Regions from separate parts of the Erwinia sp. PME.40.26/001 genome, predicted to be linked through region 2. Evidence: predicted binding sites of a transcription regulator. Region 2 holds the regulator's gene; the other holds the start of a gene.
The links. The regulator LexA, encoded in region 2, represses DNA repair genes until DNA is damaged. The targets are predictions, from matches to a motif close to TNCTGTATGTACATACAGNA.

Region 1: a site for LexA is predicted at 1,847-1,866, ahead of umuD (translesion error-prone DNA polymerase V autoproteolytic subunit). Genes of this name have one in related genera too.

The regions. Positions count from the first base shown of each region.
Region 1 is NZ_JBVHNP010000001.1:185,562-189,298, forward strand. It holds gene ACZ3HG_RS01155 (TetR/AcrR family transcriptional regulator) at 1-278, opposite strand, end outside; gene ACZ3HG_RS01160 (nuclear transport factor 2 family protein) at 551-934, shown strand; gene fos (fosfomycin resistance glutathione transferase) at 1,217-1,615, shown strand; gene umuD (translesion error-prone DNA polymerase V autoproteolytic subunit) at 1,885-2,307, shown strand; gene umuC (translesion error-prone DNA polymerase V subunit UmuC) at 2,307-3,569, shown strand; gene ACZ3HG_RS01180 (zinc-dependent alcohol dehydrogenase family protein) at 3,586-3,737, opposite strand, start outside.
Region 2 is NZ_JBVHNP010000015.1:29,417-33,153, forward strand. It holds gene plsB (glycerol-3-phosphate 1-O-acyltransferase PlsB) at 1-464, opposite strand, end outside; gene ACZ3HG_RS22315 (diacylglycerol kinase) at 592-960, shown strand; gene lexA (transcriptional repressor LexA) at 1,067-1,675, shown strand; gene dinF (MATE family efflux transporter DinF) at 1,762-3,084, shown strand; gene ACZ3HG_RS22330 (CsbD family protein) at 3,300-3,509, shown strand; gene zur (zinc uptake transcriptional repressor Zur) at 3,618-3,737, opposite strand, start outside.

The DNA.
Region 1 (3,737 bases), on a different contig from region 2:
ATGTCCTGCGCCTCTTCAAGCCGCGCCCAGGTGGCCTGCCAGTAAACCCGCTCGTAGTAATTCACGGCTTCCAGAAACAGCCTGGCCTTATTGCCGAAGGCGGAATAGAGGCTGGGCGGGTTGATCTCCATTGCGGCGCAAAGCTCGGCAACCGATGCCGGCTCAAAACCTTTGCGCCAGAAAAGGTGCAGCGCCTTCAGCAGTGCCTTATCACGGTCAAAACTGCGCGGCCGGCCTTTGGGCTTTTCCCTGGCTTCAGGCCGATCATGAGTTTTCATAACGAGGTTTCCAATCATTGCTTGACACTTTACATAGCGATCACTATACAATAATAACATTACATAGTGGTCACTAAAAAATTCAGGTAACAATACGGCAGGCCTTATCTCATCCCTGAATTTTATCTGCAGATGCTGGTGGGGGTACGGGGGTCTTGTTTGCGGTTTTTCTCGCAGGCTCACTGCTTTTTTCGGCCCCACGCCAATGAGTATCAGACGAAAGAGGGGTATCTGAACGGATGCCCGGTTTACTGAAATGGAGACAAAAAATGATGAATGACACGACTTATGTGCAGGACTACAACGACATTGTGAACGTGCTGAACCAGTACAACGAGGGGGGTAAGCAGGCGAAAAGTGAGCTGATGAAGCCCGCATTCAGTGAACAAGCCACCATTTTTGGCATTGACGGCGACGGCAATCTCAGCGGCGGCCCGATCCAGGGGCTGTTTGATACGATCGACAGCGCCTTCCGTCCTTCTCCCGAAGCGAAGGCTGCTATTGTGCGTGTAGACATCGTCGGGACGGCCGCCAGCGCCCGCATCGATACCGATGACATTTCGGGCTTTCGTTTTACCGACTTTTTCAACCTGCTGAAGGTCAACGGCCGCTGGGTTGTGGTCAGCAAGATTTATCACACCCACACTGCACCCTGATAGTTGACCACCGCAGCCTGCAATCCCTGCAGGCTGCACAGAAGAGGACATGAAGATGCGTCAAAATAGCTAAGCGACACCGACCGCGGATGACCAGGCCGCTACGCAAACGGCAGGGAGAGGCGTTGGAAGGACTGCGGACCGGTCAGCGGAAACCGGACCTTGTTCCGCGTACTGTTGACGGGTTTCCCCCTTCTGTTGCAGACGTCTTAGTGACTTTATGTTCAAAGGCATTAAAAAATTATAAATTACATACCTGCCCATCCTCTTAGAGAGTGCAACATGCTGACCGGACTAAACCACATCACCCTTGCAGTCAGTAACGTGGCAAAGAGCCTGAATTTTTATGCTGAAACTCTTGGGTTCACCCCTAAAGCTAAATGGGATAATGGTGCCTACCTTTCGCTGGGTGAACTCTGGCTATGTCTTTCGATAGATACCGTATCCATTGGTGATGATTACACACACTATGCTTTCAGTATTCCCACTGAAGAATTTGATGTGTTCGTGGAGCGCTTGAGATCATCGGGTATTAAGGAATGGAAAACTAACAAGAGTGAGGGCAAATCTGTCTACTTTTTAGACCCCGATGGCCACCGGCTTGAGATCCATGATGGCGATCTTAAGAGCCGTTTAAATGCTTGTCTTACCCAACCCTATGAAGGAATGACGTTCTTCTGAATTATCTGTTCCCCTTCTGATAAAAATATCCCATATGAGTCAGGGTTTTGTTAATGCCTTGAACGTCCATCCCTGCCGCCTGGCGGACATCAGTTCCAGGCCCCGGGACTTGTGGCAACCCTCCGTTGATGACTTCATGGCATTTCACGCCTGCCAACTAAAACTTCTTTTCCACCAACGGCTTTACCAAAATTTCCATAAATCAACTTGATTGCGTGGGCTGATCAATAATACTGTATATAAATACAGTAAATAATGAGAAGACAGTCATGATGTTTTTTAAGCCTGCCGATATTCACGCGATTGTCGCGTTACCTCTGTTTATTGATCGCGTGCCGTGTGGATTTCCTTCCCCGGCCCAGGATTATGTTGAGCAGCGTCTGGATCTGAACCATCTGCTTGTCGCTCACCCAAGTTCAACCTATTTTATCCGGGTCAGCGGGGACTCAATGATCGGCGCGGGGATAAACGATGGCGATATGCTGGTCGTTGACAGCGCACTAAATGCCGTGCATGGAGACATCATTGTCGCTGCCTTATCGGGCGAGTTCACCGTCAAGCAGCTGATCACCACTCCTTCTCTGTCCCTCAGGCCCATGAACCCCGCCTATTCCCTTATTCCCATTACCGACCCCGATCAGTTTGAGATCTTTGGCGTGGTGAAACACGTCATTAAGACGATGCACCGCTAATGTTTGCCCTGGTGGATGTCAATTCGTTCTACGCCAGCTGCGAAACCGTATTCCGGCCCGATCTGCGTGGCAAAGCGGTGGTGGTACTGAGTAATAACGACGGCTGCATCATTGCGCGCAGTGCCGAAGTCAAAAAGTTAAACATCCCGATGGGCGCTCCCTATTTCAAGCTTAAAGACCAGATAAAACAGCATAACATCCACGTCTTCAGCTCTAACTATGCGCTGTATGCCGACATGAGCCACCGGGTGATGACCACCCTTGAGCAGATGGCACCCGCTATCGAAATCTACTCCATCGATGAGGCCTTTATGGATCTGACGGGCGTCCGTCATTGCCGGATCCTTGACGAGTTCGGGCGGGAAATCCGGGAGAGGGTGAGGCGGGATACGCATCTGACGGTGGGGGTGGGCATTGCGCCCACCAAGACCTTAGCCAAGCTGGCCAACCATGCGGCCAAAAAATGGACGAAAACCGGCGGGGTGCTGGACCTGTCGGATGTTGAGCGCCAGCGGAAGCTGATGGGGTTAGTCGCGGTCGAAGATGTGTGGGGCGTGGGGCGGCGCATCAGCAAGAAGCTGAATACGCTGGGCATCTTCACGGCGAAAGATTTGTCGGAGCAAAGTACCAGCACCATTCGCAAGCATTTCAACGTGGTACTGGAGCGAACCGTGCGTGAACTGCGCGGTGAGCCGTGTCTGACGCTGGAAGATCTGACGCCCGCCAGGCAGCAAATCATGTGTTCACGATCGTTTGGCTCACGCATCACGGAATACGACGAGATGCGGCAGGCGGTGTGCGCCTATGCCGAACGTGCGGCCGCAAAGCTGCGGGAAGATGGCCAGTACTGTCGGTTTATCAGCGTTTTTCTGCGCACCAGTCCCCATGCGGAAGGGGAAGTGTTCTACGGTAATCAGGCCGCTGGCACGCTGCTGACGCCCTCGAACGACACGCGGGACATCCTTCGCGTGGCAACGGAGGCGCTCGACCGGATTTGGGTTGAGGGGCATCGTTATATGAAAGCGGGGGTGATGCTGGGGGACTTTTTCTCGCAGGGGGTGGCGCAGATGAACCTGTTTGACGCGCCCCCGTCTCCCCTCAACAGCGAAGCGCTGATGGGGGTGATTGACGGGCTGAATCAGTCAGGTAAAGGTAAAGTGTGGTTTGCCGGGCAGGGGATAGAGAAAGCCTGGGCAATGAAGCGGGAGATGCTGTCGCCCGCTTATACGACCCGATATGCAGACCTGCCGGTAGCAAAATGAGCATACTCCGCTGACGTTACCCGGCGATTTTGATCACAATCTTACCGAATGCGCCACGCGACAGATGTTCAAATGCTTCAATTGCCTCGCTGAAGGGATACACCTTTTCAATCACCGGGGCGATATTGTGCTGATTCAGGAATGGATTCATACGGTCAAATGCGGCGC
Region 2 (3,737 bases):
AAGAATTTCTGAATGCCGTTCAGCATCCGCAGATGCGGCTGATCGTCACCCTGAACTTCGCGGCCAGGTGCACGGCCAAACATCACCGATACCGGCACCATCTGCACATCCAGTTCGGGATGGTTACGGTGCAGGTCGAGATATTCGTGGAACAGCTTGACCGACTGCAGATTCGGCACAAAATACGGGAATACGCGTGGGCCATCATGGATAAACACATGACGGGGCAGGACCGTGCCGTCAATCTCCAGCGGTTCCAGGGGATCGGGAAGGTCCTGTTTGCGACACTGCTCACGCAGGGCAAGGAGATCCGCCTTTGAATCATAAGGCAGCACATACATAATAGGACGCGACGTATCAAGCCCCAGTTCGGCAACCGGTTCAGCCGGGATTGCCTTACTTTTTACCAGTAATTTAACTGGCAGATTCAATAAGTTATAATATAAATTACGCCAACCTGACATAGACAACATGAAGCCTCTTGTTAGCAAAGCGCCGCAAGCATACCAGAAAGCGCCAACAGAATCTGTGGTGTTGAAAAACCTGTAGTTCCACTCATTGACGTTAAACTTCTCAAAGGGTTCCCTGATTATGGCAAATAATGTCACCGGACTGACACGAATCATAAAAGCGGCTGGCTACTCGTGGAAAGGCATCCGCGCGGCCTGGCAGCATGAAGCGGCCTTTCGCCAGGAAGCCGTGGCGGCCATTATCGCTATTGCCATCGCCGTCTGGCTGGACGTCGATGCGGTCACCCGGGTGTTGCTGATAGGGTCGGTGGTGATGGTGATTATTGTGGAAATCCTCAACAGCGCCATCGAAGCCGTCGTTGACCGTATCGGCAGTGAAATTCATCCGCTGGCCGGGCGGGCGAAAGACATGGGGTCTGCGGCGGTACTGTTGGCTATCTTGCTGGCCATGTTTGTCTGGATCATGCTGTTAGTGCCGCATTTGCGATGAGTTTTCCAAAAATCGCCACAAACGGCATTTCGCCCAACTTTAGGTTTTCAATGTCTAAATACCTGTATATACTCACAGTCGACTGTATAAACAACCAGGGGGCGGGATGAAAGCACTAACGGCAAGGCAGCAGCAGGTCTATGACCTGATTCGCGACCACATTAATCAAACCGGCATGCCACCAACGCGCGCGGAGATTGCTGCGCAGCTCGGTTTCCGTTCCCCGAATGCGGCTGAAGAACACCTGAAAGCGTTAGCGCGTAAAGGCGTGATTGAGATCGTATCCGGTGCGTCGCGCGGTATTCGCCTGATGATGGAAGAAGAAGACGGTCTTCCACTGATTGGCCGTGTCGCAGCAGGTGAACCTCTGCTGGCAGAACAGCATATTGAAGGCCACTATAAGGTTGACCCTGACCTGTTTAAGCCCGGCGCAGACTTCCTGCTGCGTGTCAGCGGAATGTCGATGAAAGACATCGGCATTATGGACGGCGATCTGTTAGCCGTGCATAAAACAGAAGATGTGCGCAATGGCCAGGTCGTGGTGGCGCGCATTGACGATGAAGTGACGGTAAAGCGTCTGAAAAGGCAGGGGAATACGGTGCAACTGCTGCCCGAAAACCCGGACTTCAAACCGATCATCGTTGACCTGCGCCAGCAGACGCTGACGATCGAAGGCTTGGCTGTCGGTGTGATCCGCAACGGCAACTGGCTGTAACCGGTACTTCACTCCCCGCTAAATGCTGTGTGCTGCTTAAGTGGCGCACAGCATCGTCAGTGAGGGTTTTTCGCTGATGGACTCCGATGACACTGCTCACCCCCGCAGATAAAAGCCTCTGGCGGCTCGCCCTGCCGATGATCCTCTCTAATATCACTGTGCCTCTGCTAGGCCTGGTCGATACAGCCGTGATTGGCCATCTCGACAGTCCCACGTATCTGGGCGGTGTCGCGATTGGCACGACTATTACCAGCTTCCTGTTTATGCTGTTGCTGTTTTTACGCATGAGCACCACCGGCCTGACGGCACAGGCTTTTGGCGCTAACGATAAACAGGCCCTGGCGCGTGCGCTGATGCAGCCGCTGCTGCTGGCACTTTGTGCCGGGCTGCTGTTTGTTGTGCTGAAGCAGCCGATTACGCACCTGGCGCTCGGGGTAACGGGTGGTAGCGATGACGTCCTGCAGCAGGCCGCACTGTTTATGCAAATACGCTGGCTCAGTGCGCCGGCGACGCTGGCGAATCTTGTGCTTTTGGGCTGGCTGCTTGGCGTACAGTATGCCCGGGCACCGGTCATCCTGCTGGTCGTCGGCAATCTGGTGAATATCGTGCTCGACCTCTGGTTTGTCATCGGGCTGAAGTGGGGCGTGCAGGGGGCCGCAGCGGCAACGGCAATAGCGGAATACACCAGTCTGATCGTCGGACTGCTGCTGGTATGGCGGGTTATGGTGATGCGCGGTCTGTCGCTGCGCCTGATGTTAAGGGCCTGGCGGGGAGATGTGGCGCGACTGCTGCGTCTGAACCGCGACATCATGCTGCGCTCACTCCTCTTGCAGGTCTGCTTTGCCTCGCTGACCCTGTTTGGCGCACGCCTCGGCAATGACGTCGTGGCGGTCAATGCCGTACTGCTGATGTTTCTTACTTTCACTGCTTACGCGCTGGACGGTTTCGCCTATGCGGTGGAAGCCTGTTCCGGTGAAGCGTATGGTGCGCGCAACAGCCGGCAGTTACTGAGCGTGTGGCATGCGGCCTGTCGGCAGTCTCTGGTGGTTGCGCTGGGGTTCTCCCTGCTTTATGCCCTGGCGGGTGAGCACATTGTCGCGCTACTGACCTCCCTTGAACCGCTGCGCCAGCTTGCCGACCAGTATTTGTGGTGGCAGGTGGTGATGCCGCTGGCGGGCGTGGGCTGCTATCTGCTGGATGGGATGTTCATTGGCGCAACCCGCGCCAGGGAGATGCGCAACAGTATGGCAGTCGCCGCGCTGGGCTTTGGACTGACGCTGTGCAGCGTTCCCTGGCTGGGGAATCACGGCCTGTGGCTGGCTATCACGCTGTTTCTGCTGCTGCGCGGTGTCACGCTGTGGGCGGTCTGGCGGCGGCACTGGCGTAACGGCACGTGGTTTATGCCCTGAAACATTTTCTTACGTAAGGTACCGCTTCGCCAGCTTACTGATTTGGCTCTTTTTTTAGGGTTTTTCAGTACGACAGACAGGGTGTTTACGGCTTGAGTGCGATTTCTCTACTACAATTATCTCTGTGTCAGGCAATTAACCAGATAATTATCTGGCTAATCAGCCCAACTCCGAGCTGTTAAAGCTGTTTTAACCCAAGGTAGAGGAATCACATTATGAATAAAGACGAAGCCGGCGGTAACTGGAAACAGTTTAAAGGTAAAGTGAAAGAACAATGGGGTAAGCTGACTGACGATGACCTGACCGTGGTTGAAGGTAAACGCGATCAGTTAGTGGGTAAAATTCAGGAGCGTTACGGCTATCAGAAAGATCAGGCCGAAAAAGAATTGAAAGACTGGGAAACACGTAACGACCATCGCTGGTAACACAGCGGTACGTTAAGCTCTAGGCTCCTACCCGGCACAAGGACTGTGCCAACCCTTATTCCGCAGTTCTCCCCCCGTACTTCCTGTACCGTCCTTCACTTTTTCTTGCTAGCGTCCGCGCTTTTTTCCCTGCACGGTATGATCGTGCTGGCACGCATCCGGATGAGTGCAGGCTTCGATTTCCCCACATTGCTGACAGAAACCATGTGCTTCTATAACGCTGTGAGC